Regions from separate parts of the Paenibacillus sp. JJ1722 genome, predicted to be linked through region 2. Evidence: riboswitches for the same ligand, from Rfam matches in the RefSeq annotation. Region 2 holds a riboswitch; the other holds the start of a gene.

Region 1 (15,213 bases), 1.0 Mb from region 2:
GCCCCCAGAATAAAGCTTCCGATCAAGGCAATGACACTAGCTTGAACGGTATGAAGCAAGCCTTCTCTGAAACGGTCGTTATGATCGAAAAGTACGTTGATATCAAAAGTAAGCATCTGCCAATTTACCTCCTTATCCAGACTTAAGAAAGGAAGGAGCTCGCAATCGCGGCTCCTTCACAAGAATACTATTCGGGTTTAACCCCAAGCCATTGCTCGTGGAGCTTATCGTATTCACCGTTGCTTTTCAGTTCCTTGAGCGTATCATTAATAGCTTGTAGCAGTTCGGTTTGCCCCTTCTTCACTGCGATGCCGTAAGGTTCCTCTGTGAAGTTCCCGCCTACAAGAGTATAATTCGGGTCTTGCTGCTGCATGCCGAGCAGAATAGAGTTATCCGTAGTCAAGGCTTCTCCTTTACCTGCTTTGAGGGCGTTGAAAGCATCCTGATAGTTTTCGAATTCCAATATCGTTGCTTCAGGTGCTTTTTCACGGATATTTTTGGCGGAGGTAGAGCCTTTCACGGCGAGCACCTTGGTATTCGAGGTCAGAGACTCCAGCCCGGTGATGGGGCTCCCTTTTTTCACAAGCAGAGATTGCCCGGCGTTAAAATAGACGTCGCTGAAATCAACCTGCTTTTTACGTTCGTCCGAAATGGTCATCGTCGCGATAATGGCGTCGATGTCCCCATTTTGCAATAAGGTAATTCGTGTTTTGGACGTGACTTCTTTTAGTTCAAGTTTGGTTTCATCGCCAAAAATATGTTTGGCTACAGCCTTAGCGATGTCGATATCAAAGCCCTCTACTTTTCCGCTAGCCGGGTCTTTCAGTCCGAACAGCTTGGTGTCGTATTTCACACCAACGACCAGTTTGCCACGCTGTTTGATCGCTTCCAGCCCGTTGGCTGCTGCCGGCTCATTCCCCGACGTTGCCGCTCCTTCTTTGCCTCCACAGCCTGCCAAGACGAGCAGACAAGATAAAGCTACCAGCACCAAAGTACTCCATTGAAATCTTTTTCTCATCAGAACATTCCCCTTTCGATTTACGCTACATTGGTAGTCTATTAATGATGAATCAGACGGCTCAGGAACAGGCGAGCCCGTTCTTCACCCGGATTCTGAAAAAATTCGACAGGTTGGCTGTCTTCCAAAATTTGTCCTTTGTCCATAAAAATCACGCGGTCCGCCACTTCACGTGCAAAGCCCATTTCATGAGTGACAATGACCATTGTGATGCCCTGATGGGCGAGCGAGCGCATAACATCCAGTACCTCTCCGATCGTTTCGGGATCAAGTGCTGAAGTAGGCTCGTCAAACAACATAATTTTTGGATTCATCGCGAGCCCGCGGGCGATCGCGACCCGCTGCTGCTGTCCACCGGACAATTGAGCGGGGTAGCTCTGTGCCTTTTCTTCGATTCCGACGCGCTTTAGATAGGTGATGGCTGTTTGAGTAGCTTCTTCTTTCGAGATGCCCAGTACCTTCATAGGTGCCAGTACAATGTTTTCAATCACCTTTTTGTGGGGATACAGATTGAAATGTTGGAACACCATCCCGATATTGCGGCGGAAGGCATTGATATCAATCTTTTTGTCATGTACAGGGATCTCGTTAACGATCAGCTCCCCATCCGATATCGTTTCCAGACGATTGATGCAGCGAAGCAGGGTGCTTTTACCCGAGCCGGAGGGACCGATGATTACGACGACCTCGCCCTCCTTAATCTGAAGATTAATGTCTTTGAGTACATGGAAGTGACCGTAATGCTTGTTGACATTGCGAAACTGGATCACAGAGCTCACCCCTTTTTAGGCTTGGATACATAGCTTAGTAGACGGATTGACATGATCAAGCTCTATTAGAATTTAAAAATTTCTCTCATGATACTATAAGCTTACAATAAAAAACAAGATTTTATGTCACTAAACTTTACGTTTAATGTATTTTGGTGTGTTTTTTGCTAGTGAACTGTTATTTATATGTTGGGAATGAATGAATATCCGTAATTTTATGTTATTAAATTTGACATAAACTATTGATCCTCGACATGCCAAGGGAGAAACGTGACAAATGCAACGCTATGTTTTACAGTAGGGAAGAAGGAATTTAGGGTAAAGGAAGGTTAGACAATGACGAAAGCTATTTCACCGCTAGTAACGGCATTGGGCATGGAGCCCCATCCAGAAGGCGGCTGGTACAAAGAGATGTGGAAGGCCCATTTCCAAATTCCGAAGCCTGTACTGCCGGATGTGTATTCCGGTCCGCGCTTTGCAGCTTCGTCTACGTATTTCTTGCTGCATCCGGGCGAGTTCTCCGAGTGGCATGTGGTCCATTCTGATGAGCTGTGGTTATATCATAGCGGAAGCCCTGTAGAGTTGAAATTGGGTGGAAGCGGGGAAGAGCCTGGTGAAGAAACTGTGATTATCGTCGGTGCGGATGTGGAGGCAGGACAGCATCCACAAGCACTCGTTCCAGGAGCAGTATGGCAAACGGCACGTCCGCTTGGGGATGAGCCCGTGCTGGTAACCTGTGTGGTTGCACCAGGATTCCACTTTGATGATTTCAAGCTGATTGCCAAGAATCCAACTGAATCATGATGTGAGCATTGGCGGGTGTATTTCTGTAATGAACAGGAATGGCCCGCCTGATTTATGTTTACTCATAGAAATAGGGCTTTAAAATAGCTTTAGGTGCTTAGTTTCGCCTGAACAATGAGACGATGGGTGGGGTTTACGAGAGGGTCACATGTAATCAGTGTAAGCAGCTTTTGTTTTTTGAAGCTTTTCAGAACAGACACGTCCGTAGGATCGACCACCTTCAGGCTATAAACGCTATATACATATTGGTTACCCCGAGCGTTAACAACAATCTTATCCCCGATCTTCAATTCATTTAGACGATTAAATAAACGTCCAGAGGTACGGGCTCGATGAGCAGCAATGGCGGCATTCCCTGCTTGTCCCAGCGTCCCCGTTTCCGGCATATGTACAGCCGCGTGTCTCATATTTATCCTCGTTGCGCCTTCCAATACAGGGAGCTTTAAAGCAATACGACTTATACTAATAGTGGCTATGGGAGTTTGTTCATTAGCGCTTACCATGGGAGCAGGGGATGGGGAAGTATTTTGTCGTGCTTCACTAACCGGAACTTCTGTAAGACGAGTGGACAAGCGAGCATAGCTGTCCGTAAGACTGGGGGGCCATAGCGCGTCGCTTTTTCCAGATGGTAGCTCTGCTGCTTTTAATAGCTTGCTTTGTTCCTGATCCTCATTCCATTCTGTCGCTTTAGGAAACAAAATAAAAAGTAAGCCTAACACAATAAATACGTAGGAAAGTTTACGCAGACTCAGCAATCTCGCCTCCCCTAAGCAAAGTACGGATTATACATATTTTTTTGAAAAATGCCCCATTCCCGACTCATTCCAATCGGGAATGAGTCGGGAGATCAGGGCAGGTGATCGGTTTTATTTTTTGTTTGTTCGTGTGAATTTCAAAAATACGCCCCATATAACCATCGCTATGCCTGTCAAATAGAACGGAACGGGGCTGCCTTCACCTGTTTGGGGCAATTGGTGTACCGCAGGTGTATCCTCCGGATCTTCAGGTTCTTTTCCCGGAACCTTGAGACGGATCTTAGGTTCGGGATCGTCTTTCGAATCCACCGGAGGAGGAGGATCTTGATGAGGCATGACGGCTGGCGGCTCCGGCTCCGGCGGTATAGGCGCAGGTTCCTCCTGTGGAGGGACTATGTCCTCCGGAGACTTTGGCAATGACGGAGGAACGGTTATAGACGGAGTATCGGGTATTTCCGGATCTTTGTCATGTTTTTTACCTGAGCCTCCGGACGGGGGTGAAGGGTCTGGATGAGTAGGCGTTCCTGGTTCGTTTTTCTTTTCTTTACGATTGGTGATCACAACCCTCTTTACACCAGAGCTTTGTCGCAGTGTTGCGTCTATTTTGATCTCGAGCTTGCCCTCGGTGACTTTATAGCCCTCCGGTGCTGCCAATTCTTCCAAGATATAATCGTCATGAAGCAAGGAGGAAAAGATGATTTTGCCTTCCGCATTGGTGGTCTGAATGAGCGGGGCTCTTTTTTGACCTTTATCATAGAGCGCAAACTGTGCGCCAGGCAGTACCTTGTCAGGCATATCCTGATCTACCTTGGTCAGCTCAAGACTTTCGGTCACACCCCCGCCAGAACCGGAGCCGGAAGACGTTCGTACGATGATTTCCTGGCTGGTTTCCCGCATCTCTGTCGTCAAGCGATCCCCCTCAAAGGCAACCTTATTACTCACCTTGGCTTTGTCTTCAGCATGAATGAACGATTGGTATTCAAGTATAAAAGCAGTGGAAATATCCTTGGCAAAAGTAACTTCAAAAGTTTGCTGGCCTTGAGCGTCTGTCTTGATATACAGCTTGTAATCTTGGTTTCTAATCAACTCGGTGCTTTTGGTGGTATTTCCGTTGGCAGCGATGATTGTAGAGTACAAATGAAAGGAATCCTCAATTAGGATTTGATTGTTGCTAGGCTGATCTATAATTTTAGCGTTAGATACATGGGACTGTCCTTCATTGATGCGGATGCTCCAATCGATCTTATTTCCATTTTGTGTACCGACTTTAGATACATATTCTCCGCCATGAGGTACCGCGACTTGCGCTGCCCATTCAGAGACTGTTTTTTGTCCATCCAGTAGAAGGGCTTGATTGTGGATTTCTTTTTCAATCAGTTCTCCTTCCAATGAAGTTTGAAAGGTAATCCAGTAGGGAGTCTGTATCTGCTCCTTGAACTGGATACGCAATTCATTACCATTTTGCTCGGAGGGAGGAATAATGGTGTATTGATCTGCTGGGATTTCAGCCCCTTTTTGTACGCCATCCCACCATCCCAGCAAGGTCATATCGTATACTTTTACGGAGGCGGGCAGTAACTTCTGACCTTGCAACAAGGGGTCTCTCACTTCCGCGTGATTCAGAATCTTGCGATTGTAGTTAGCTTTAATGTCCCAGGTAATGAGCTTGGAGGTTGCATTATAGCTTCCTTGCTTGGCACCGTTTCGTTGTGTCATAAAGTCCGGCCAGATCGGGCACTCCACTCCTTGCGATGATCTTTCTCCGTCTTCAAACTGGTATTCTATATGGGATTTATTACGAAACTCGGGCTTCGTCGTATCCGTTTTCCAGTCATTATTATAGGTGGTTGAATACTTGATTGTATAAGCCTTCTGAATGGCTTTATGAAAAATGAGCGTAAATCCTTGTTTATAGTCCTGTGATAGCGGAACCAGCTCATAATCCGTGGGCGCACGTAGCTCCGTTGTTCCGTCAACACTTTGAATTTTCAGGGTGTCCGGTAACAAAGCCAAGCCCCCGTTTGGAAACACATCCTGAATGACAATATTTTTCATGATGTACAAGTCTGTATTGATGGTAATCACCCAAGGTATGATTTTGGTGTTGTAATTGGGTGTGTCATACATTTTAGTCATAACTCCGCTTATGATTTCCGTCGATACAATCTTCTGCGTTCCATCCGAGGTTATGATGTTTATAACTTTTCCATTATCATAGACACGGCCTCTGGCTTGAGTCTGGTATCGGATGGTATAGGCTGAATCTACGTCGAAGTTGAATTGAAGTTTGAAGCCGTTGCGGTCCGGATAATCAACTGGGATGACAGTATACGCCCACGATGGGAGCTCCTCCAGTGTGTTTCCCTTAAATACTTTCAAAGAACCGGGCAGCAATTCTTGAGTTTTATTGAAATGATCAATTAAAAGAGCTTTGGCTTCGGGGATTTTTGTCTCGCTGAAGTTATATCTTATGGCCCACGAGAGTGTTTGTGTGGCATGATCATATTTTTCAACCTTTTTGGACAAAAATTCACCACGTTCCACCTGAACAGTAGCGGTAGCAACAACGTTCTCTATCGCATCTCCTGAAAGCGTTGCTGTGTTGGAGAAACGAGTTTTATCGCCAATAATACGCGTGGAATATTGAATCTGATAGGCCGTGTTAATGCTATCGTCTTGAAAACGAATCACAAACCCTGTCCCGGCTTGATCTGCTTCAATGGCATATTCACTTGCATTCACTAGGTCTCGAACAACGGTCGAGCCGTCGATATTGACTTGTAGATGATAGAGCCGGATAGAGTCTCTTCTGAGTTCCAGCCCTGAAGGAATGGGATCGGTGATGAGGGCATGCTTTACGGTGTTTAGTTGTTTGTTCACATCAATGGTCCAGTCGATCTGATTGGTGCCCTCTATTTTCCCTTGTTTGCTTAGGGTTGGCCCTGACTGGGGTTTTACATTCACGATGACCGTTTGTACCCCGCCTTTGATCGGAATCGCAATGATGATCTCTGTACTGCCTTTCACCGTTTCTTTCGTAAACTCGGTTTTAACTTGTAGTTTGCCGCTGACATTGGAGTGATTCTCTACATATTGGTTAAAGGTCATGATAACCTTGCCCTGACGATCTACTGTGAAGTATCCCACGGTTCCATCGGTAGTGACTAACGGAGATGAGATATCAGTGTAGATGACAAACTGTTCTGGTAAATGAAAGGTGAAGGTGTCCCCTGACTTATAGGTATTGTCAGGAAGCTCCCATTCATATCCTAGTTGGATGGCTGATCCGATGTCGAATTGGCTGCCGGGACTATATACCGCATCAATGACACGCCCTGTTTCGTCGGTCAGGTTCAACTTCGTTAGTATGCTCTGCGGAGCTGCATCATGTTGAGACTTTGAACTGACTGCTCCTTGAACGAAGGGGACCGTGTTTGAAGGAATCTCCCCAGGAGGTTCAAGGTTTGGGACAACGTATACAGCATCTGTAACGGTAGGTGTAGGATCAGATACAGCACTCTGCGGCAGTTCTGGGGCTGGAGCATCTGCGTAAGCCAGCGTTGCGCTGAAAAAGCTTTGGACAATGAGCAATAAGGCAATGATCATTACATTTATTTTTGTTCTCATGCTCCAAGTGATTCTCCTATTCATCGTAATATGGCAATGCTTCGTTCGAAATTAGTATATTCAGCATGTTAGGCAGACATGACTATCCCAATAGAAAAAAAGCCCTGATCATAGCGATCAGGGCTTTCTTCGAGAGAGGCATAGCAATTTGTGATGGATCTATGTAAAAAAGACATAATAAAAAGCTCGTTCATCTGGTAGCTGGCTGCCATCCGGATAGGAAGGCCCTATAGTTTTGCGTCACTGCCTTTCGACAGTTTTGCCATTAACTTGAATAGCTTGTGCGTCTATCATCTATCAAACTGATTTCATGTAACCTCTCATTTACAACTTGGAACGGTTCCCCCATTTTTTGCGGAAGGAATGAGGTGTTTCTCCTACATGCTCCTTGAATAGGTTAATAAAATGGCTCGTATTGGGAATCCCTACGTACCTTGCGATATCCACAATGGACATGTCACTGGTTTTAAGCCAGCTTTGAGCGGCTGTGATACGGACATTAATGAGATAATCAATCGGAGAGAAACCGATCTGCTTTTTGAAATTTTTAGCCAGATTAAACTTGTTTAATTCAAACATGTCTGCCAGCGAGTCCAGTGTTATTCGCTCACAGTAGGACTGATCCAAATATTGCTGTACCCGGCGTACTTCGCTGAGGGTTTCAGCATTCACATGCGGATGATCATAGGGATGTTGCAAAATGCACATTAGTATTTCACCAATGAGCCTGGACGTTAGCAGCTCAGCGGAAAGACTTCTGTCAGACTGCCCGCAAATCAGAGCATGGAGCTTATCCAATATAATATGCGGATTATGCATGGAAATGACCGGTTTATTATGCTTGGCAAATTGTTCGTAAAAATTTTCGATCAGGTTGCCATACAGGTACAGGCTGATATACTCCCAGGATTCATGACCGGAGGTGCTGTATTGAACATATTCCTCGCAATTAATAAAGAACAAATCTTGAGGTTTTATGATATATTTCTTGCCCCGGTACAGTAATTCTCCCTTACCAGACAACGTAAAGACAAGCAAAAAAGAGGCAAGTTCTTTCCTTTCCATCGTAAAAGCAGAAGTTTTTTGGAAGTAGCCTAATTCCTGGATATATAAAAGGGATTGCTTGGCAAAAGCGGAGGGAGTGCGTACAATTACGACCGGATCGCCATTCCAGAGGCCCACGTTGTTTTTTTGGTCTGTTGTCATATTCAATTCCTTTACAAAAAAGCAATTTTATCTAGCATATCTTGGTTTGATTTACCAATATATAATGGCTGATTAAACATGATTTCCTATTTATAAAAGTTTATTTTATCACAACAAATATGTCTATATATCAAATTATGTGTGTGAGCTTTATGGGAGTCTCGCTTTTTATGGATATTTAATCTGATAATCCATATGAAAAAGTCGAATGCTGTTGAAAGAATCTGGGGTTATCATGGATTCAAATCCTTTCTGAGGTCAAATACCAAAATGGTACTGAAAAAAGGTATCTTATGCCCATTCAACTTTCTTGTTCACTTCTCCTTTCGGTTTAAAAAAATTGGGACTTGGTTTTGTTAAAATGGTTCGTAAGGCTTATTATTGAAAATAAGAGTTTGGGCCCAGTACTGTGATTTTGTTCACAAACATGAATGTAAAAAAGAGAGATATATGCATAAAAAATTACGCAAAAAGTGCCCTTGCGCGTTTCATCAAAAGTGCTTTCAACTTTGGAAATGACACGGGCAATGATATGATGGGTAATACAGGTATAGTGCTTTACTTACTCGACAGTCAGTTTGGAGGATTACAGGATGGGAAAACCAAAAAGTACGAAAACCGCAGCGGCTTGGTCGCTCGTTATTCTAGGGGCAGGCTTTGCAGCCACATTGCCCTTCCAGCAATATGGCTGGGCTCGTTTATTAGCCGGAGCTTTTGAGGCAGGACTTGTAGGGGGACTGGCAGACTGGTTCGCTGTCACTGCTTTGTTCCGTCATCCGCTAGGCATTCCGATACCACATACGGCGCTGCTTCCTAAAAATAGGGACAAGCTCACGAATGCATTGGTGAGTACCGTGGAAAATAACCTGCTAAACAAAGACAGCATTGCGTCTAAAATTGCAGATATTCGTTTGGCCGATTTGGTACTGGGCGGTGTGGAAAAAGGAATGCGCACGCCGGAGGCGGCGGCATCCATAGATGTTCTTGCCAAGCGTCTCGTCCAGTCGCTCCCGCTCGCGGAATTGGCTCCGGTCATCGTGGCAGAGCTCAAGCGGCAGGTGACTGACTTTGACACCGGACCGCTGCTGGAGGCGCTTGCTCGTCAAACCAGCGAGAAGGGCTATGATCGCCGCGCACTGGATTACACGCTGGAGCAAGCCGAGTCCTGGCTTTTGCGACCCGAAACGGGTTATACGCTGGGCACCTTAGGGATGCAGGCTGTTAGTGGTTTGCAGGTGAGCGGGCTGATGCAGTTTGCCTTGAACGCATTCCTCGGCTATCTGAACGAAGAGCGTATGGGTGAAATGATTCGTCATTTCCTGCTGGATCAGGTAGCAGAACTGCAAAGGGAAGAGCACCCGCGCCGCCAGGCCGTGCTGGATGGTCTGAGAACACAGGTGACCCGATTGGCGACGAAAGATACGGTTCAGGAAGGGTTGAACGGCTGGAAGGATAGCCTTGTTGAAGCCTGGGAAGGCGATGCGTCAGTGCTGGGCAAAATGGAAGAACTGCGTATACGCTTATTGGACTACATGGAAGACGGAAGCTATGTGCAGACCTATATTTTACCGCTATTGGATCGGATGCTGACTGATTTAAGAGGGAATACCGAGCTGCTGGACAAGATCAATGTGCGAATTGTGGAAGGTATTACTGGACTGGTGGAAGCCAACCATAGTCGAATTGGTAACTTGGTACGCGAAAATGTAGACAAAATGGATAACAAATCCCTGATTGCACTGATGGAGGACAAACTGGGACAGGATTTGCAGTGGATACGTATTAACGGCGCAGTTACAGGCTTCCTGATCGGCATTGTGCTGACAGGTATCCGTATGCTAATCCAATAGACCAGAAAAAGCTACAGATAGGGTTGTGGAAGCATGAGGCTTTGGCATGAACATTTAATCGACAGGTTACCCCGTCCGCAACTGCTGGGGCAACATCGTGAGTGCTGTGCCCTGCGCGGGAATGGGTGGGGCAAGCCACACGCCACCGTGAATTATGTGTTCGATTATCACCCAATGCTGCTGGTGCGCTATCATAGGCTCATTATGGACGAAATGAAAAGCAGAGGGTACAATGTTGATCCACTATGGGAACAGCCGTTGTATCGCGGTAAGCAGTGTGAGCCTTGGGAGGCGGAGCTGGGTGAGGAACTGGCAGGCGCGGGTGCATATGTGGAGCATGACGATGAGTATATGAAGGAGTGCCTGGATAACCTGGCTTCCAAGGGTATTTTAATAGAGATTGAAGTGACCTAAAAAAGACGGGCTGCGGTATGTTCATCATTCAGATGAAGTGCCGCAAGCCCGCTTTTTTGATGCTTCAGTGTTCAGTGCTTGGGGGAGAGACTCGGGATATTAGATTACAGAATCCAGCGGGTGACCTTTTCCAGCGGTTGTCTGGATTTTTCCCGCTTGGGTTCATGAGCGCGATAACCGAAGGCAGCAATGACTGAAATATCGAGCAGCCCGTTTTCTAGCAGTCCTTCTTCCTCCAAAATGGCATGCACCTGATCGTAGTTAAAGCCCTCAATTGGACAGGAATCAATACCGATCTGAGCCGCCGCTGTCATCATATTGCCTAAGGCAATGTAGGTTTGCTTGGAAGCCCAGTCAAATAACGTACGTTCGTTTTCCAGTAAGCGTTGATTTTCACCCTGGAAAATCTTATAGCGGCCTGGCAGTGAGGCAAAGTCCTCCTCAGACATACCTTTAACCTCTTTATACATATACTCTACGTAAGGAGAATCATAACGAACATCCTTGCGCGCCAAAATCAGGACGACGTGGCTAGCCGCAGGAATCTGCTTTTGACCGCCGCTGGAAACTGCAGCCAGCTTTTCTCTCAATGCCTGATTTTGTACAACTACAAACTGCCATGGTTCAAAACCAACGGAGCTTGGAGAAAGTCGCCCGGTTTCGAGAATGAACTGAAAATCCTCTTCTGGTATGATGCGATTGGGATCGAATTCTTTCGTGGCGTGCCTGAACAGAAAGGCGTCCAGAATTTCCTGTTTTTTAGCTGATGTATTAGACATAAAATGTACTCCTTTTGATATGGGTTTAGTTGGTACTCTATGGGTTTTCTGCTACTATAATGAGAGCTGATATCGAATATATAGTTATCATATAGAAAGTTTTTGCAGGGAACAAGTACGCACATATTTGTTCCTTGTCATGCGTCTGGGGCTATTGGTTTACACATTCTACAGAAAGAAGGGGTATACATGGCACAGGAGATGGAACATGCAGTTAGCGTTAATTTTGGATGTCCGGTAGCGAAAACCGTCGGGGTTATAGGCGGCAAGTGGAAGGGAGTCATCTTGTATCATTTGACGACAGGACCGCGGCGCTATAACGAAATTCGACGGACCTTGCCTAATATTACACAGCGGATGCTAACCTTGCAGTTGCGTGAACTGGAGAGAGATGGCATTGTGCACCGTGAAATTTATAATGAGAACCCACCGCGTGTCGAATACTCGCTTACCCCGTTGGGAGATACGTTAAGGCCGTTGCTGGATTTTATGAGAGACTGGGGGATCTTCTATGGAGAACAGGGTTGCGAGCCTGTGACGACAACTTCCAAATCAGGCAAGCACTTTTGTTAAAGGGCATAAAGAAAGCCCGCCAAATGATTTCATAGAAGACGCATAAGAAATCATTAGCGGGCGGAATAAGGTCTGGGTTATTTAGATAAAATGTACACTTATTTAAACTCGATGGCTTCGTTCATCTGCGCCCAGGCCGTTTCTCCAATGATGCCCAAGCGCCAGATAGCGATTCCTTTGAGGTCATAACGTTTGGCTAAACCGATCTTGGCGTTAACGGTGCTATCTTTTTCACTACCCATCGAAATCCCCAAAATGAGCTTGTCCCGCGAGGTTTCCTTCAAGGCCAGTTGTATGGCTTCGTCCACTTTATCCAAAGGCTCAGGCGTAGCCTTTTGTCCGTAATCATAGGCCATGATGATCAGATCGTCCGCCAGATTGCCCAGCGTTTTGTAGTCATAGCCAGAGTAAGAGCTGTTCAGCGGATGTAGAACGACGGTGAGCTTGAGTCCAGCCTGATGCGCTTTGGCCGATAACTTTTGAATAAAGGCGTTGTAGTCTGAACGCGCTTTGGCTTTATCGCCGCTCCAGCCCAATCCTTCCAGATCTAGCGTAATGCCTTTAAATTGTTTGTCGGTGGCGGTACTGACGATTTGGGAAATGGTTTGTTCTTGAAGCTGCGCATTTTCCAAAACCTTGGTCAGTTCGTGATTGCCATCTCCGGAATAGACCATCAGGTAAGGGGAAGTCCCCTGGCTGTCTGCCTCCTGCACAATGGACTCCGGCGTTACGGTTCCAGCGGCTTGAGGCCATTTGTATTCTTTGCCGTTTGTCGTAAATTGTCCGTTCGTATCAATTCGACTCCAGCCGAAGGCAACTGCGTTAAAATCCGGTATTTTGGATTTTTGGTCAAAGGAAGACAGCGCATAGAAGCCTACTGTATACATAGCTTCACGTGGCGATGTAATGGAGACCGTCCGTGTTCCCTGGTTCCAGTTCACCGTGGCTCCAAACTGCTGCCCGAAAAAGCCCAGCGGAATCATGGTGCTGCCGTGCACGGTTTGCGGAGCGGCTGTTAGTTGAACCGTTTGTCCGTCCACTGTGGCATTGCGGCTACCCATCTTTAGAACCACCTGTTTGGTAGCAGAGCCTTGCGCTTTGGTAGCAGTGATGCTTTGGCTGGCTTGATCCCATTTCACTGTAATGCCGAGAGCCTCAGAAATAGCGCGAAAGGGAACCATGGTCGTGCCGTTCATCATGGCAGGTTGTACGGGGAACGGTAATGGATATCCGTCCAGCATAATGCTGATCTTGCCGGTCTCGGCTTGTGCCAAGGGGCTATAGATGCCCGCTGCGGTACTCAGGAAAATAGCGCTAGATAACAGAGCCTTATTTACGATTTTCATCCTATGATCTCCTATGCTCAATAGATTGCAATGCTATCATGTTAGAATCGTGAGGTATCTACCATTTTACCAAAAAAATGATAGAAAGGTGAATGTGAAATAATAGGATGAGATGAATCTGAGTATGTATTAAAGCTGAATATTAATCGTTTTCTTTCATACAAAAAAAGCTGACCCCTTTAACTAGGTGTCAGCTTTTTCTTTTTAAAACGATCTTAACTTCATTCGTAACCCAGATTACTTGCGGCGCTTGAGTGTAATGCCGACAGCTGCGGCACCAAGAACGACTGCAATGATCGAGAGGACGAGTGCTGTCGTTTGTGCAGTAGAGCTGGCAGGAGCAGAAGCAGCAGGGGCAGCTTCTACAGCATTGTTCGAAGCAGGTGCGGGACTGCTGCTATCTTTAGTCGTATCTGTGCTCGCGTGGCCTGCTGCCGTACCCGCTGAATCGTGTCCGCTGTCTGCGGCAGGGGTTGCGGACGTGGCTTCCGCCGTGATTTCGGTAATGGAATGAGGGTTGTTACTTCCTTCGTCGCCTGTCCATTCCACAATACTTCCGTCACTATAATATTGGAAGGCGTCCCAGGCTGCTGCGGTATTCTGGTCTGCATTTTGCGCTACAAAGCTGAAACGTTGATACTGACCCGCTTGAATGCCGTCTTTTTCAGTCGTCCAGGTCACAGTGGTTACTTTGCCAGAGCTGTCTTTTTCGGTGGCTACCTTCCAGTCCGGTACAGGCTCGTATTGTTTGAAAACGACCTCTTTCGGAATTTTCAAGGCGACTTTGGTGGTTGGAATGTTTTTTTCCACGGGTACTTTCAATGTGTACGTTTCCCATGCATTAGGTTGTGAAATAGAAGGCTTAACTGTCACATGTGCACTGGCCATGCCTGCAAAAAGTAAGGCACCCGCCGCAATTAGACCCACAGAGGTTGCAAACCTGGAAAATCTGGATTTTGCTGTTTGAATCGTTGTATTCATATTCATTTCGCTCCTTTTAAGTATAAAATAATTATTTTTTACCGCCTACATGCAGGGTAAATTCAGCATCAACCGCATCGAGTGATGCCGTCAGAGCATGTACTTTTACCGCCCATGTTCCTTCGGAGGTCATCAATTCCTGACTGCGGAATGGTTGTTGTTGCTTTACGGGCAGAACAAATTCCTGTTGATCTTGGTCAGGGTCTGCTGGAGTGAGCGTTAACGTGACCTGCTGGATTCCCGAAACGGCAGCACCCTTGCTATCCTGAACGGATACCTTAAATTCATTGCTGCCCACAGCATTGGGGCTGACTGCCAGTGTAACGTTATATTCGCCCGTAGTGCGAGTCTCCTCAAACGGTACAGCAGGTGCCTGGCCGGGTGACAGGTGAGTGAGCACCGCGGTCAACAGCATCACGAGCAGGCCGACGGACAACTCGGCACGCAATCCCCCAGCGGCTCGCTTACTCGCCGCCGCTTGCCGTGCGCTGCGGAACTGGCTGGCCGCGAAGACCAGCATGACTAGCAGCAGCGCTGCTTTGCCGAGCAGAACGAGTCCATAGGACGTGTTCAGCAGCATGGAGGGAGCCGGAATGTACAGCACGGCTCCATATATACCGGTGGCGAGTAACGCTGCCACCATCGCAATGCCCCAGCCGGCGAAGCGGCGCAAGGCGGCTTGTCGCAGAGTTGCCCGTTCGGATACGGGCAACTCTGCTCCGGCAACCGGCAGGCACACGACCATGACGGCAAGTGAGCCGATCCAAAAGGCTGCTGCCGCGAGATGGACGAAGTCCGCCGCAATGGCTGGAGCTGGATGCGTAGCCGCTGCCGGATGGCCGACAAAGGCCTTGGACAGCATGAGGCATAGCGTTAGGAGAGCCGAGCTGTATCCCCAAAGACGGCGCTGGCGATTCGAAATGCTGTGATCCAGCGCGTAAATCAGCGTTACGCTTAGGAGTAGCACGAGAATCATCTGGATAAACCAAATTTGTCCGGCTCCAGTAAACTGGAGAGCTTCTCCCAGAATCGGGAATGAGAAGCCCTCCCTGATGGAAACCCCGGCATCCCATGAAGCCTGAAGTGGCAG
Region 2 (15,213 bases):
TGGATACGATTGTTCCTCATGTGAACGGCGTATTTTTCCGCAAGCATCAAGTAGAGGATGTGCTGGAGGCCGTCGAAAAGGTTGAGCAACATGCATGGAATGTGGACGATATCATTACCCATGCCCGCAAATTTGATGAAGAAAACTTCAAGGATCAATTAAAAAAGTATGTAGAACAAGCCTATGTGAACTTTCTAAAAGGAGGATGAACGGAATGAAGCTGGCTGTAATCGGTACTGGATACGTTGGGCTCGTCTCGGGTGTATGTTTTGCGCAAAAAGGTAATGAGGTGATTTGTGTCGATCTGGAGCAGCACAAAATCGACATGTTGAACCGGGCAGAATCTCCGATTTATGAACCGGGTATTGAGGAATTGATCGCGTTGAATCTGGAAGCGGGCCGGTTGGAGTTCACCTCGGATTTGGCCGATGCGGTACGCCGCTCGGATATCGTAATTTTGGCGGTAGGTACGCCTTCTCTGGCTAACGGCGAGGCGAATTTGTCGTACATTGAACAGGCGGCCGCTGATGTTGGGAAAGCCATGAACGGGTATAAGATTATTATGACCAAGAGTACTGTACCTGTCGGAACGAACGAAAAGATTAAGGACGTGTTGGCTCGTCACACGAGCTTGTCTTTCGATATCGTCTCCGCGCCGGAGTTCCTGAGAGAAGGCTCAGCCATCAATGATACGCTTCATCCGGATCGCATCATTATTGGTTTGGACAATACAGGATTGCGTGAAACCATGGTCACTCTGCATCAGGTCTTCACGGATAAAATCTATGTGACGGATATCCGTAGTGCTGAAATGATCAAATACGCGTCCAATGCGTTTCTGGCAACTAAAATTTCGTTCATTAACGAAATCGCTAATATTTGCGAAAAGGTTGGCGCCGATGTAACCTGTGTGGCTGACGGTATGGGTATGGACAAACGGATTGGCTCCTCTTTTCTACAAGCAGGGATCGGGTATGGTGGCTCTTGCTTTCCAAAAGACACAAATGCGCTTATCCAAATTGCAGGTAATGTAGACTATGAATTTAAGTTGTTGAAATCGGTGGTCGAGGTGAATACCGACCAGCGCTTTATGATTGTATCCAAGCTGCGCGAATCGCTGGGTCAACTGAACGGTGTGTCGATTGGCATTTGGGGCCTCGCCTTCAAGCCAAATACAGATGACATCCGCGAAGCTCCAGCACTGGAAATCGTAGAAACGCTCATTCAGGCAGGCGCTATTGTCAAGCTGTATGATCCCATTGCGATGGATAAATTCAAGGAGCGCGTGGATCACCCGAATATTATGTGGTGCTCATCCCCACAGCAAGCCGCTGAAGGTAGCGACGCTGTGTGCCTGTTGACTGATTGGGAAGAGTTCAAAAAAGTTGATCTCGTACAACTGGCCTCCATTCTGCACAAACCGGTTCTCATTGACGGTCGTAACGTATTCGCTGAGGAACAGATCCAAGGCTCCGGGCTGGAATACTACTCCGTGGGTCGTCCGCGGATGAGTGGGTGGAATCGGGATAAGGTAGAGGTTTAAAAGTGACAGATTAAAAAGTGACTGTGGCGGGTTGGAGGCGCTGCGCGTTCCATTCGATCTTCCGATCGCTGTTGCAGTGGGATTCTTTGGATTATATAAAACATTCCAAGGTAAGAATCCCACTGCAAAGGCGAACGCTAGCGCTTCTCCAGATTCAAATGGACCGCTCCGCTGCTTTTCCCGCATAGAGTCACGGTTTTTAATCTCCCACCTTATGGGGTGGGAGTAGGAAGGGCGTATCGGAAGGAGCGGCGCGGTTGATGCCGCTCCTTCCGATCAAGCGGCGCTGCGCCGCCCCTGTGGAGCAAGCACTACCATGCGGATACGCTATGCTGCTCCTGCGACGCAAAGACGCCATTGCTGTTGCCGAAGGCGTGAGATTTTTACAGGCTGACCGGACTTAATAATGTCCGGTCGTGCCTTTTGCACCACAAGGTATGATCGATATGATACATTTTTTGAGTAGCGAAGGGTTGGATTTGAATCTGGAGAAGCGATAGTGTTCGCCTTTGGACCGGGATTCAAACCTTTATACGATTTTATACAATCGAATGAATCCCGGTCCAACAGCGATCATAAGATTAAATTCATACCGTAGCGGGTAGTCAACTCATCATCAGAACGATCATCCAACCAATATAGAGAGGAAGTGGAGAGTTATGAAGCTCGTACTTTTGTCTGGTGGTTCCGGTAAAAGATTATGGCCTTTGTCCAACGATTCCCGTTCCAAACAATTTTTGAAGGTGCTGGAGAGCCCGGAGGGGATTTCGGAATCCATGGTACAGCGGGTATGGAGACAATTGGGAGACAACGGATTATCAGAATCTTCGTTTATTGCGACAGGGAGAGCACAGGTCGAAATGATCCAGAGTCAGGTCGGGCCGAATACGCGCATTATTGTTGAGCCGGAACGCAGAGACACCTTTCCTGCGATTGCGCTGACAGCGACTTATCTATATTCCATTGCAGGTGTTTCACCTGATGAAATTATAGCAATATTGCCTGTAGATCCTTATGTTGAGGATGCTTTCTTCGCTTCCGTAGCCCAGCTGGAACATACGCTTCAGGAGAGTGAAGGCAAGCTTGCTTTAATCGGGGTTGTCCCTTCCTATCCTTCAGAGAAATATGGTTACATTATTCCGAAAAACGATGCCACTCAAGGTAGCACAGGCTACCGTGAAGTGAGCCATTTTCAAGAGAAACCCGACCGGGAGCAGGCGGAGCGTCTGATTGAACGCAATGCTCTATGGAACTGCGGGGTTTTTGCATTCAAATTAAGTTATTTGCTGGATATCTTGGCATCCAAGGGGTTGCCGCTTAATTATGAAGAAATGCAAAAGCAATACGCATCTCTGGAAAAAATCAGCTTTGACTATGAAGTAGTCGAGAAGGAAAAGGACATCGTAGTTCTTCCGTATGATGGTTTTTGGAAGGATTTGGGTACCTGGAATACGCTCACAGAAGAAATGTCTAATCAACAAGTGGGCAGAGGTGTAGTAACGGAGGATTGCGTCAATACGAGCCTTATTAACGAGTTAGACATTCCTGTGGCGATCATTGGAACGAATGATCTGATCGTAGCCGCTAGCCCGGATGGCATTCTTGTGACCAATAAGGCAGAAAGTCCTCGCATTAAGGAAGTGCTCAAGGCTCATGATCAGCGTCCAATGTATGAAGAACGTCGTTGGGGACAGTATCGGGTTGTGGATTATGTCAAGTATGACGAGGGTAACGAGGTATTGACCAAACGAATCCGCGTACGGAAAGGCAAAAATATCAGCTACCAGCTTCATTTCAAACGAAGTGAAATCTGGACCATTATTAGCGGTGAAGCGGAAATTATTTTGAATGAGAAGCTGCACAAAGTGAAGGCTGGTGACGTAGTACGTATCCCTGAAGGGACGAAGCATAGCATTTTGGCAGTGACCGATGTGGATTTTATTGAGGTGCAGACTGGCTCTGAGTTGGTTGAAGAGGATATTGTCCGCTTTTGTATGGATTGGAATGAAATTTCCCGTCACCAATTTATCTCCTAATTATTTTCGTGAAAACGAAAAAAAGACGAATTCATGAAAATTCATAGCCTAAACTGTCGAAATTGGGCGAAAACCTGTAAATTCATGAACATGACCTATTAAATTTTGGTAAAAAAAAGTCGATACTTAGGGTAAGAAGGAATCCAAACTCCTTCCAACGATAAACGCAGCCCTGTCGAAAGGCAGGTACGCAAAGCTAAAGGGCCTTCCACAAGGATGGCAGCCTGGCTACCGAAAGGAAGAGCGAAAGTGAGATTCAATTTTATTCCTCTGTATCGACTGATACGTCATGTACTCCCCGTTGTTATGCTTTTTTCATTGTTGCCCGTCGGTTTTGGAGATTCTCTGTCGGTGGCGAATGCCGCTTCATTACAACCTGTTAATTCGGACGCTTCTACTCAGGCCCGTGAACTATACAATTATTTACTCAACATCTCAGGGAAAAAAATAGTCACCGGTCAGCATGATTATTTGGAAAGTCCAGATGAATTAAGTAACAAGGTCCAAAAAATCAGTCAGGCATATGTTGGTGTACACGGCTATGAGATGGGAGCTATCTCTGGTCAATCTGACGCTACGGAAGCAGCACAACGTAAAAATGTCGTCGATAGTGCTATCCGTTGGGACAGATCCGGTGGAATTGTGACGATGACTTTTCATGAAGCGCTACCAGGTAGGCCACTGACTTGGGCCAATGTACAGGCGAAAGTAAGTCAGGCGGAGTTCAACAAATACGTGACCCCAGGTACTACGCAGTATAACCTCCTCATTGCCGATCTGGATAAGGTCGCTGTATCGTTAAAGCAGCTTCGTGATGCAGGGGTTCCGGTTTTGTGGAGACCTTACCACGAAATGAATGGTGACTGGTTCTGGTGGGGAAACAAAACTAATTTCAATCAGCTATGGAATATCATGTATGACCGTTTTACAAACACACATCAATTGAACAATCTGCTGTGGGTATGGAGTCCGAATGCGCCCAATTCGTATACTGTCCCGTATACCCCAAAATACCCGGGGGATGACAAAGTGGACATTTTGGCAGTAGACATTTACAACAATGATTTTAAGCAAAGTCATTACGAAGGTCTGCTCGGGCTGGCACGGAATAAGCCGATTGCCATTGGGGAGCACGGTGAGATGCCTAGTTCTGAGGTATTGCAGGCTCAACCTAAATGGGTATATTCCATGACTTGGGGCAAGATGCTGACTGAGAATAACACAACAAATCAAATTCAGGATTATATGAATGATTCGAAGAGTTTGACGCGGGATGATGTGAAAAATGGGCTGGCAGCAATCGAACAACCTGGGACAGACGTACCGACCTTACCGGACGAGGGGCAAAGTGAGCCTATCCCGACTCCGACTCCTCCTTCCGTTCCTGATGGGGTATATGTGAACGGGCTGCAGGGCGAATATTTTAACAATATGAATTTGAGCGGAAGTCCTGCTTTGATCCGTACAGATAGCAAGCTGGACTACAACTGGCGTGCCAATGCAGCTGATCCAAAGGTGAATGCCGATCAGTTCTCGGTTCGCTGGACGGGTAAAATCAAACCGCAATATAGCGAGACCTATACGTTCACAACGATATCCGATGACGGTATCCGTGTATGGGTAGACGGCAAGTTGGTTATTGACAGCTGGTTCAAACAAAGCTGGACAGAGCGTAAAGGTAGTATTACTTTGGAAGCAGGCAAAATGGTAGATTTAAAAGTGGAATACTATGATGAAAAAGGCGACGCGATGGCACGTCTAATGTGGGAAAGTCAGCATGAAGCGAAAGCGGTGATTCCCGGAAACGCTTTGTTTCTTCCTTGATTGATACTCTTTCCCGGTCAAAAAATTTGAGGAGAGAGGGTGGATCATATGATAAAAAAATGGTTATCCCATAGGTATACAGTAGTTTTATCTGGACTACTAGCGGTCGTAGCTATAGCGATGATCGCTTGGTTTATATACACGCCTTCAAGAAGCGCAGAATTGCAGACGGATAAAGTAGCGGCTGCCAGTCCAGTATGGAAGCTGGGTCAGAGGGATGACTCTTCAGCGGAATTCAAAGGTGTGGTCGGTAGGGATAATATCGATATTTCTACAGCAGCTGCCTCTACCGAATCATCTGCTAAAGGATCATTGTCAGCATTGTCGGAAGCAGAGAGTACAACAGTTCCGGTATTGCTCAGCAGTGGAGATATTCCTCCCGGTTTGAATGCGTCCACGAACCCTGAACTGACACTCCAGTATAAGCTGAATCAGATTCCTCCCAATGGTATGATATTCCGTGTTCGGATTTTGGATGCGGGCAAAGCAGTCCCGCAATTGGCTGTATTTTCAAATCATCAGCTGTCCGGTATTATTCAGATTGCCGGGGTTTCCGGTACTGGGAGTACTTATAATTTCAAAAACAACTACGAGCTGTATATACCCAAAGAGCAATTGCAAAGCGGTGTTAACGTACTCAAGCTAAAGACAGCGCGCTGCCTATACTGCTCCTCTGCAGAAGATAAAAATGTGTGGTGGACTTGGGATGACTTGAGCTTGGAGACGTTAGCTTCACCTGCGACCGAACCGGTACACGGTAAATATATACTGACCGGAACAAATGTGAACAATAAAGAATTTTATTATGATCAGGGTGCAGTTAAGCATTTACCATACGTTCTCAAGTGGCTGGGCATTGCTTATAGTGGCAACGTCATGAGGGTCACCTGTGCCAGTAATGTGGGCAAGGCCTGTACAGACGTGGATGATTACTATCAAACGTTAAAGCAGTATAATATGCAATCGTCTGCTTTGTATTTATATACAGGTGATATTAAGCTGCAAAAAGATGGTTCTCTACCAGAGACGGCCAAGCAAAAGTTGCGCGATTATGTAAAAAAATACGGTTCTTATCTTCAATATTATGAAGTAGATAACGAACCTGGATTATTTAATCGCTCCAAGGCGGTAAACCTGGCTGTGGCCAAGTGGTTGAATACAGAAGGCAAGCAATTGGCACCGCATCTCAAAACCGTAGCACCGGGCTGGGCCTACTGGCCAACGTACTCTACCAAGGCATGCAAAAATCAAACCAGTGGTACGCAAAAATGCGGTGACCCAGATGGATGGGAACGGGACCCGGCGCAACGTAAACAGCTGGAGGAAGTCACCGACCTGACCAATGGACACGCCTATGGTGAATCGTATAATGAAGAGGGCGGGGGCAGCTTCGTCCAAAATTTGAAAACCTTCGGCGGTTCGAGCAATGGACTGGCGAAAAAGATGCTGAACACAGAGTTCGGTACCAATGATACGCATCGAGACAATCCAGATTACGGGGCTAGTCAGCCACAAGCAGCTGCATTCGACCGGATTATGCGTTCGCAAATTGGGTTTGCCGATATGTTTATCCAGCACGCTGCTTTTTATAAAGATTATACGCTGTTTAAAACAGGCTTCGATCTGCAAAGTCATAACCCGGCCAACACAGAAATTTATCCGTTCGGGCAAGGACAGGACACCCGCGTTAAGATCATGAGACGCTTGAGCTTAGCCTATGCCACCCATGGAAAACCTCTGACTTATACAGTGCTGAATCCAGAGGAAACCAAGGATAAGATGGTGTATGTTCGTGCGGTGGATACGTCCAAGCTTAAACCGCTGGCAGGTAGCGGCGCTACCTCAGACAAATTGCTGGTGAATCTAGTGAATTTCGAAGCTACCACGCAGACAGTTCGTGTACGGGTAACGATGCCGAAAGCCGGTTTGTACACGGGTGAACGTTTTGGAGCGGGTTCTACTTACAGTCAGGCACAACGTTCCATATCAGGACTCAAGGCTTCTCCTGCCCTTGATTTTGAAGAAAAGCTGGGTCCTGGTGAAGCGGTACAATATATTTTGGAATTAAAAAGTACAGATCAAACCGCAGCTTCAGCTCCAACAGGGGTGAAGGCAGCCTCTGTTCAGGATGGGGCAGTAAAGATTAATTGGCTTCAGGCAGAAGGCGTATCTTCCTATGATGTGCTGCGTGCTGACGGGACCGACGGGGCTTATCAGGTGATTGCCTCGCAAGTAGCGGGAAGCACGTATACAGATCGGACGGTAAAAGCCGGAGGTCACTATGTCTACAAAGTTCGGGCGACCGGAGGCACTCAGGTTTCCCAGGCAGCCGAGGTCGCTTAATATTAGATCGGAATGTATATAGGACCTTAGATAACGAATACCTAACATCATTTCGAATTAAAACAAAAAAGAACCTATCAGGAGAAAATAGGACCTGACAGGTTCTTTTTTGTTGGAAAATCGTTCTGATTTGCCAATACTTTACGTATAATGAAGAAAAAAATAAGAAAATCCTTTTATATTCTCGTCATAAGACGACAACATTGCAGGTATGTATTCATATATAATAGTTTTGTTCATGACTATACATACATGGTTTGTGGGAAATCTCTTTCCGGTGACCAAGAATAATAAAGCGAGGTTAGTGCTGAATGAACAAGGAGACAGAATTAGGGGTGAACAACCCTCTTTTTCGAAACAACGTACAGAAAGCAGACAAAGCTGCCATCCACTTGGACATCCGGGACATCTTGCTCCAATGTGGTATCACGATACCAGAATGGCTAGAAAGCGACGCTGATGAAACCACATACCGGAAGGACAAGCGCGTGTAAATTCCAACGGCTGGTCTTACTTGATTGAGACGTAAGGCAGTCGGCCGCGTTCTTTATTCCATCATTCGTTCCATTCGGACAAATGCAATAAAACGTTTGGCTTCTTCCTCAGACAAGGTGCGTCCGTCAATGGTCAGGTTGAAACGTCGCAGAATATCCTCGTCGGACAGTTCAAGCTGGTCCACAAATTCCCTCACATCTGAATCCAATATTGCCGCCGGATGGCTCGTACGTCCCACCAAGTAGTCAATCGTTACCCCAAAAATATCAGCGAGCTTGGTCAGGATCTCAAAATCTGGCTTGCGCCTATTTTTTTCATAGTGAGAAAGAGCTGCCCGCGTAATTCCGAGGGATTGCGCTAGTTCCTCTTGTTTTAATCCCTTATGTTCTCGTAATTCAGCGATGCGGGTGCCATAATTCATCTGTTTTTCCTCCTGAAGGCAAGGTTAAGAAAGGTAAAAAAGCAATTTTACGCTTGACAAGATACGTTTTGTATCATAAATTAGTTATGTAAGTTACATAACGTATCTTTATTTCATAGTTTTCACTTATGTCTTCGTTTATATACCCTAAGAGGCCACCGATGATTGAGCATTTTGTGCTTATTCGCTGGCTGGACCTTCTATGCGCTATTATACAACATTTTACTATAGATTAGAGGGTCATGCATCGTTCTTTTCCCCGTTATGCAGAGGATCAGTACAAGCGTTATTGCATCGAAAACAAGTCAATCAGGGAGGACTGGTCTTGTGCAGTTGAAAGAGTACATCCGTTTGATCCGTAAAAGAATGTGGTTGATTGGTAGCATCGTATTGCTGGTATGTACTGTAGTGGGCATAAAAAATGTATATTTTACCCCGCAGATTTACGAAGCTACCGCAAAGCTCATTATCAACCAGACGCCACGACCGGATCGTGCAGGTGTCGTTGATTACAGTGTAGTTCAAACGAATATAGCCTTAACGAACTCCTATAAGCAAATTATGATCTCCTCGGCGATTATGGATCAGGTGGTCGCCAGCTTCCCCGACCTTAAGGTCACTCCGTCAGCTTTGGCGTCAAAATTAAGAGTGAACACCGCAGGTGATTCACAGGTCATGGATGTAACAATCCGCGATTTATCGTATACGAAGGCTGTGAAAACCGTCAATGCGGTAGCCAAAGTATTCAAACGGCAAATCCCCTCTATCATGAAAATGGACAATGTCACCATCCTAAGCGAAGCCAGTCTGAATGATCCAGCAGTTCCCGTGAACAGTAATCCCGCTATACAGATATTTATTGCTTTTGCCACCTCTTTATTGTTGGGAATAGGCTTGGCGTTTTTGCTGGAGGTACTGGATGATACATTTAAGAATGAAGAGGATATTGAAAAAGAACTCGGTCTGCCTACCCTATCCCTGATTACGAAAATGAAAAAAGAAGATAAACGCTCCGACAGCTCCACTACAACTCCTAAACAGGTAGGTGAAGGGCAATATGCCGCGATTAATCAATAATCAGCTCGTTACATCCCTACATGCTCAGTCTTCCGTTTCGGAGGAGTACCGCATGCTTCGTACTAACATCCAGTTTTCTTCTATAGACGAGCCGATTGAGGTTATGATGGTGGCGTCCGCTCAGGCGGGTGAAGGTAGAACGGTCACGATTAGCAATTTGGCTGTAACCTATGCGCAAGAGGGGAAAAAGGTGCTGATTATGGATATGGATCTGCGTCGTTCCTCTTTGCACCATATGTTTGGTTTGCGTAATCACACGGGGCTGACACGGGTGCTTGCCAATCAACAGGCATGGCAGGATGTGGTTCAGGAAACCGGGATTGACCATCTGCATGCAATTACAGCCGGACCGAACCCGCCCAATCCGTCCGAGATGCTCAGTTCCCGCAGAATGAATGCTCTGCTGGTTGACCTAAAAGAACATTATGACGTGATCTTAATGGATACGCCGCCGTTGCTGTCCTTTCCGGATGGCTTAATTATAAGCGCTATGTGTGACGGAGTCATTCTGGTGGTGCAGGCAGGGAAAGTCAAAAAGGATATCGTCAAGAAAGCAAAAGCGAATTTGGAAAGAGTAAAGGCGCGCATTCTGGGTGTAGTACTTAATAATGTGAAGCGTTCGAATACCCGCGCCGAGCGGGGGATGGAGGAACGCAATCTGACATGAATAAAAAGGAGGAAAATGATAGTATATAAAATTCTTTTAACAATGTATAAATAATACTTATCAATAAGGAGCGAGGTGATGAGACGTGTCTTCTTCCCGCTCGAACGAGGCCGAAGTGCTGGGCGCGTCAGTGGATGTTTATTCGGTTGCTCATGGGCTTGAACGGCGGCAAGGATGGAACGTATACCCGTTCGTGAAGCGAAGCATGGATATTATATTGTCTTTCATTGGAATCATCGTGCTATGCCCAGTATTTCTGCTTGTCATTTTGCTGATTAAGCTGGAGGACCCAAAAGGCAGTGCAATATTTTATCAAGTACGTATTGGAAAAAACGAGCGGCCGTTTCGCATGATCAAATTTCGTTCTATGGTGTCTGATGCCGAAGCCAGATTGTCTGCACTGCTGGTGGAAAATGAAATTGAGGGTGCGATGTTCAAAATGCGGGACGATCCCCGAATTACCCGTGTGGGTCGCTTTCTTCGCAGAACGAGCATCGACGAGCTGCCACAACTGTTCAATGTACTACGTGGGCAGATGAGTCTGGTAGGACCCAGACCCCCATTGCCAAGAGAAGTCCATGATTACACAGTGAGGGATAAGCTGCGTCTGACGGTTACACCGGGCTGCACTGGTCTATGGCAGATCAGCGGTCGTAATCATCTAAGCTTTAACCAGATGGTAGAACTGGATTTGGAGTACATATCCAGACGCAGTTTCCGCACAGATATGATCATTATGCTGAAAACATTTCGTGTGCTGCTAGGCTCCAAGGATGCGTATTAAAGTCTTTCATTTTCACGAAGAAGGTAGGGGATAAGTATGGATCTTCATTCCAACATATATGTAGCAGGGCATAACGGACTGGTGGGTTCCGCTATTGTCCGAGCGCTTCAGGATGCGGGTTACCGTCATATTATTACTCGCACAAGCCGTGAGCTGGATCTACGCAATAAAGAGGCAGTAGATCATTTTTTTGAAACAGAGCCTGTGGATTATGTATTTCTGGCAGCGGCCAAGGTTGGTGGGATTTTGGCGAATAACGAATATCCGGCTGATTTTATCCGTGACAATCTGCTTATACAAACGAATGTGATTGATGCGGCATACCGGGCGAATGTAGGCAAGCTGTTATTCCTCGGCTCTACTTGTATCTATCCTAAATTTGCTCCGCAGCCGTTGCGGGAAGAATATCTGCTTACAGGTGAACTGGAGCCTACTAATGAGGCCTATGCAATTGCTAAAATTGCCGGGATTAAAATGTGTCAGTCTTACAACCGTCAGTATGGAACCCGGTTTATTTCTGTGATGCCGACGAATTTATACGGTCCGGGCGACAACTTTGATCTCCAGACCTCTCATGTGCTGCCTGCGCTCATCCGCAAGTTTCATGAAGCCAAGCTGAATCAATCTCCGACTGTCGAAGTATGGGGCTCAGGTACGCCGCGGCGAGAATTTCTTCATTCTGATGATTTGGCTGAAGCCTGTCTGTTCCTGATGAACAATTATGAGGGAAATGAAATTGTAAATATCGGCGTAGGTGAGGATATCTCTATTCGTGAGCTGGCTGAACGAGTGAAGAATGTAGTCGACTATGAGGGAGAAATTACCTTTAACACCTCCGCTCCTGATGGAACGCCGCGTAAGTTGGTAGATGTATCCCGAATTTCCGAGCTGGGTTGGTCGGCGCGTATTTCACTAGAAGAGGGATTAAAGTCTGTGTATCAGGCATTTCAAGGTCTGGATCTGGTTGAACAATAAAAAAACGGTGGGGGAATGGGAATGAAAAAAGCGCTGATCACAGGGATTACCGGACAAGACGGGTCCTATCTGGCTGAGTTGCTGCTGTCCAAGGATTATGAGGTGTACGGGGTGCGCAGACGAACCAGCACACCGAACTTTGAAAATGTAGCGCATATCCAGAATGACATCCACTGGCTTTCCGGTGATATGACCGATCTGGCTTCATTGATCGAAGCCGTCCGTCAGTCCGACCCGGATGAGGTCTACAACTTGGCTGCTCAATCCTTCGTAGCGGCCTCATGGCCGCAGCCGTTGGCTACAGGTCAGATTACAGCGCTGTCTGTCACCAATATGCTGGAGGCGGTTCGAATTGCCAAACCGGAAGCGCGCTTTTATCAGGCGTCAAGCAGCGAGATGTTCGGTAAGGTGCTGGAGACACCGCAGACAGAAACGACTCCGTTTTACCCACGTAGTCCCTACGGTGTCGCCAAAGTGTACGGCCATTGGATTACAGTGAACTATCGCGAAAGCTTTAATATGTTTGCTTGCTCTGGCATTCTGTTCAATCACGAATCCCCACGCCGAGGACTGGAATTTGTAACGCGTAAGGTGTCGGATGCGGTAGCTCGTATCAAGCTGGGGTTGCAGCAGGAGCTGCGCATGGGAAATTTGGATTCACTGCGAGACTGGGGTTTTGCAGGGGATTATGTAAAGGCGATGTGGCTGATGCTTCAGCAGGATCAACCGGATGATTACGTCATTTCCACGGGAGAAATGCATTCTGTGCGTGAACTGCTGCAAATTGCCTTTTCCCATGTAGGCCTAAATTACGAGGATTACGTCGTGATCGATCCTCAGTTTGTCCGTCCGGCAGAGGTAGATCTATTGCTCGGCGATTGTGCCAAGGCGAAAGAAAAGCTGGGCTGGCGATTGGAAGTAGGCTTCGAGCAGCTCATTCATATGATGGTGGATACAGACTTGGAGCGGGTAAAAAGGCAGGCTGCAGTTGAAGCTTCTGTCGTCGTGTAAGAGATGGAGAGGCCATCCGCCTGGGCGGGGGTCTCTTCGCTGTACGCAAGGTCATTTTTCAAGATGGAGTAAAACCTATGACATTAGTCGAAAAACGCGCCAAACCGCGCAGAAGTTTGCTGGTGAATACATCATGGCTGTTCGGTGACAAAATGATTCGCATGGTGTTCGGCCTGGCAGTCAGCATCATCATGGCGAGAGTGTTGGGACCAGAGGAACTGGGAAAGTGGAATTATGCGGAATCCTTTTTCGGGATGTTTCTGATTTTCACGACCCTTGGCTTTGATTCTATATTAGTACGCGATCTTGTCAAAGACCCCAAGGATGAGCATGAGCTATTGGGTACGGCGGTTCTGCTGAAATTGGTAGGTACTCTGATAGCCATTGTACTGTCCTATTCTTTCATTTCACTGCTCAGACCGGAAGACAGTTCGGTGCGGTTGATCAATCTGATCTTGGCTACGGCCTCGGTATTTCAATTGTTTGATATCATCGACTACTGGTTTCGTGCGCAGATGCTGTCCAAATACACGGTCGTTGCCAAGAATACCGCCTTTGTTCTCGGCTCCACCATTAAAATCATTCTGTTGTTGTCCGGTGTTCCGATATGGGTGGTGGCGTTGTGTGCTCATGGAGAGTTTCTGTTGGGGAGCCTGCTGCTGCTGTATTTCTTCCGTAAGGAAGGACGACGTGTGAAGCGATGGACGTTCCGCTTAGCCACAGCTCGGCGAATTATGAATCACAGCTGGCCGCTTATACTGTCATCTTCCGCTGTATATGTACAGGCACGGATCGATCAAGTCATTATCGGTGAACTGCTGGGGAACGCTGCGGTTGGGCAATACTCCGTTGCACTCCGACTCATCGAAGTGCTGGGCTTCATTCCGGTTGTTCTGACAACGGCCTATGCTCCAGTAGTAACCCGCTCCAAGCAGAAAGGAAGCGACGAATACAGACAGACATTGTCTACGGTGTATCGCCTGATGTTTATATGCTTTCTTGTGACCTCGGTACCTTTATTTTTTCTATCCCAATGGGTAGTGGTTGTGCTGTATGGGAAAGAATTTACCGAAGCAGGTTCGCTGTTGTCTCTGTTTGCGATTCGTCTGTTTTTCACTAACTTCAGTGTTGCTAAAAGCTTGTTTATTACCAATGAAAATTTGTTCAGATACACGCTGCTGACCTCGGTGGTGGGGGCGGTCACGAATATCGCTTTCAATTACGCGCTAATCCCGTTGCTTGGTGTCCGAGGGTCGTTAGTGGCGACGATCTTGTCCTTTACGATATCTGTATTTCTATTAGATTTGCTATTTAAGGAAGTTAAATCTAATTTGGGTTGGATGATGAAGTCCATCCTGACCTTCTGGCGTGTTCATATTACAGTACCGAAAGTTGGAGAGAACAATCATGATACCCATTAAACCGTTTGTTCGGCATGAGGAACAGTGCCCGCATTGTGGAAGTAAGGTACGTGGTGGAGAGGTGCTGTGGCAGGGAATCCATGTATGTGTCAGCACTGCGTGTGAGGGGTGCGGACGCGAATATCTCGAGGACATGAGGGTCGGTCATGCCACGTATTCACCTTATCGTGTAGAAATGCCTGACTATATTCTGACCGGTGATGCGAAGTCGAGAAAATGGCTCGGAGAGCCTTTGCGGCAATCGTTGATGAATCCTTCCTATGACTTAGCAGTCGGCATGACTGTGCATAAAATGAAAGCTTCTACACGTGTGATTATCATCAACACAATGGATTATTTGTATGGCCATGCTTTGCTCAAGCTGCTCAATGTGCAACGCGAATACGAGCAATCGCCGGACCTGGGCATCATCGTCATTGTGCAAAAGTCGCTGGAATGGATGGTGCCAGCATATGTGTCTGAAATTTGGACGGTTGATGTGCCGTTCAGCAGGGCACGAAACTTTTATCCTGTGCTACATCATCGGATGATTGAGGAACTGATGCGCTTTGATGAGGTGTATGTCAGCCCGGCATATTCACATCCCAATCAGTTTGATATTGAGCAGTTTACAGGT

What was found. A riboswitch is a leader RNA that binds a small molecule or an ion and turns the genes downstream of it on or off. The one in region 2 is predicted to bind cyclic di-GMP.
Region 1: it holds a riboswitch for cyclic di-GMP, as region 2 does, so the genes downstream of both, ACM1ND_RS01885 (collagen binding domain-containing protein) here and ACM1ND_RS06305 (glycosyl hydrolase) in region 2, are expected to answer to the same signal.

Annotation. Positions count from the first base shown of each region.
Region 1 is NZ_CP182500.1:425,678-440,890, forward strand. It holds gene ACM1ND_RS01860 (amino acid ABC transporter permease) at 1-116, opposite strand, end outside; gene ACM1ND_RS01865 (transporter substrate-binding domain-containing protein) at 188-1,018, opposite strand; gene ACM1ND_RS01870 (amino acid ABC transporter ATP-binding protein) at 1,060-1,797, opposite strand; gene ACM1ND_RS01875 (cupin domain-containing protein) at 2,125-2,592, shown strand; gene ACM1ND_RS01880 (class D sortase) at 2,682-3,347, opposite strand; gene ACM1ND_RS01885 (collagen binding domain-containing protein) at 3,459-6,974, opposite strand; cyclic di-GMP riboswitch class I at 7,168-7,248, opposite strand; gene ACM1ND_RS01890 (AraC family transcriptional regulator) at 7,299-8,180, opposite strand; gene ACM1ND_RS01895 (DUF445 domain-containing protein) at 8,774-10,030, shown strand; gene ACM1ND_RS01900 (TIGR02328 family protein) at 10,064-10,444, shown strand; gene ACM1ND_RS01905 (NAD(P)H-dependent oxidoreductase) at 10,549-11,223, opposite strand; gene ACM1ND_RS01910 (winged helix-turn-helix transcriptional regulator) at 11,413-11,796, shown strand; gene ACM1ND_RS01915 (stalk domain-containing protein) at 11,895-13,142, opposite strand; gene ACM1ND_RS01920 (YcnI family protein) at 13,380-14,123, opposite strand; gene ACM1ND_RS01925 (copper resistance CopC/CopD family protein) at 14,155-15,213, opposite strand, start outside.
Region 2 is NZ_CP182500.1:1,430,989-1,446,201, forward strand. It holds gene ACM1ND_RS06285 (glycosyltransferase) at 1-209, shown strand, start outside; gene ACM1ND_RS06290 (UDP-glucose dehydrogenase family protein) at 215-1,543, shown strand; gene ACM1ND_RS06295 (hypothetical protein) at 1,801-1,947, shown strand; gene ACM1ND_RS06300 (sugar phosphate nucleotidyltransferase) at 2,203-3,579, shown strand; cyclic di-GMP riboswitch class I at 3,735-3,815, shown strand; gene ACM1ND_RS06305 (glycosyl hydrolase) at 3,829-5,403, shown strand; gene ACM1ND_RS06310 (hypothetical protein) at 5,452-7,746, shown strand; gene ACM1ND_RS06315 (hypothetical protein) at 8,058-8,240, shown strand; gene ACM1ND_RS06320 (helix-turn-helix domain-containing protein) at 8,294-8,662, opposite strand; gene ACM1ND_RS06325 (YveK family protein) at 8,990-9,739, shown strand; gene ACM1ND_RS06330 (CpsD/CapB family tyrosine-protein kinase) at 9,720-10,406, shown strand; gene ACM1ND_RS06335 (sugar transferase) at 10,492-11,190, shown strand; gene fcl (GDP-L-fucose synthase) at 11,227-12,165, shown strand; gene gmd (GDP-mannose 4,6-dehydratase) at 12,187-13,176, shown strand; gene ACM1ND_RS06350 (flippase) at 13,254-14,597, shown strand; gene ACM1ND_RS06355 (hypothetical protein) at 14,584-15,213, shown strand, end outside.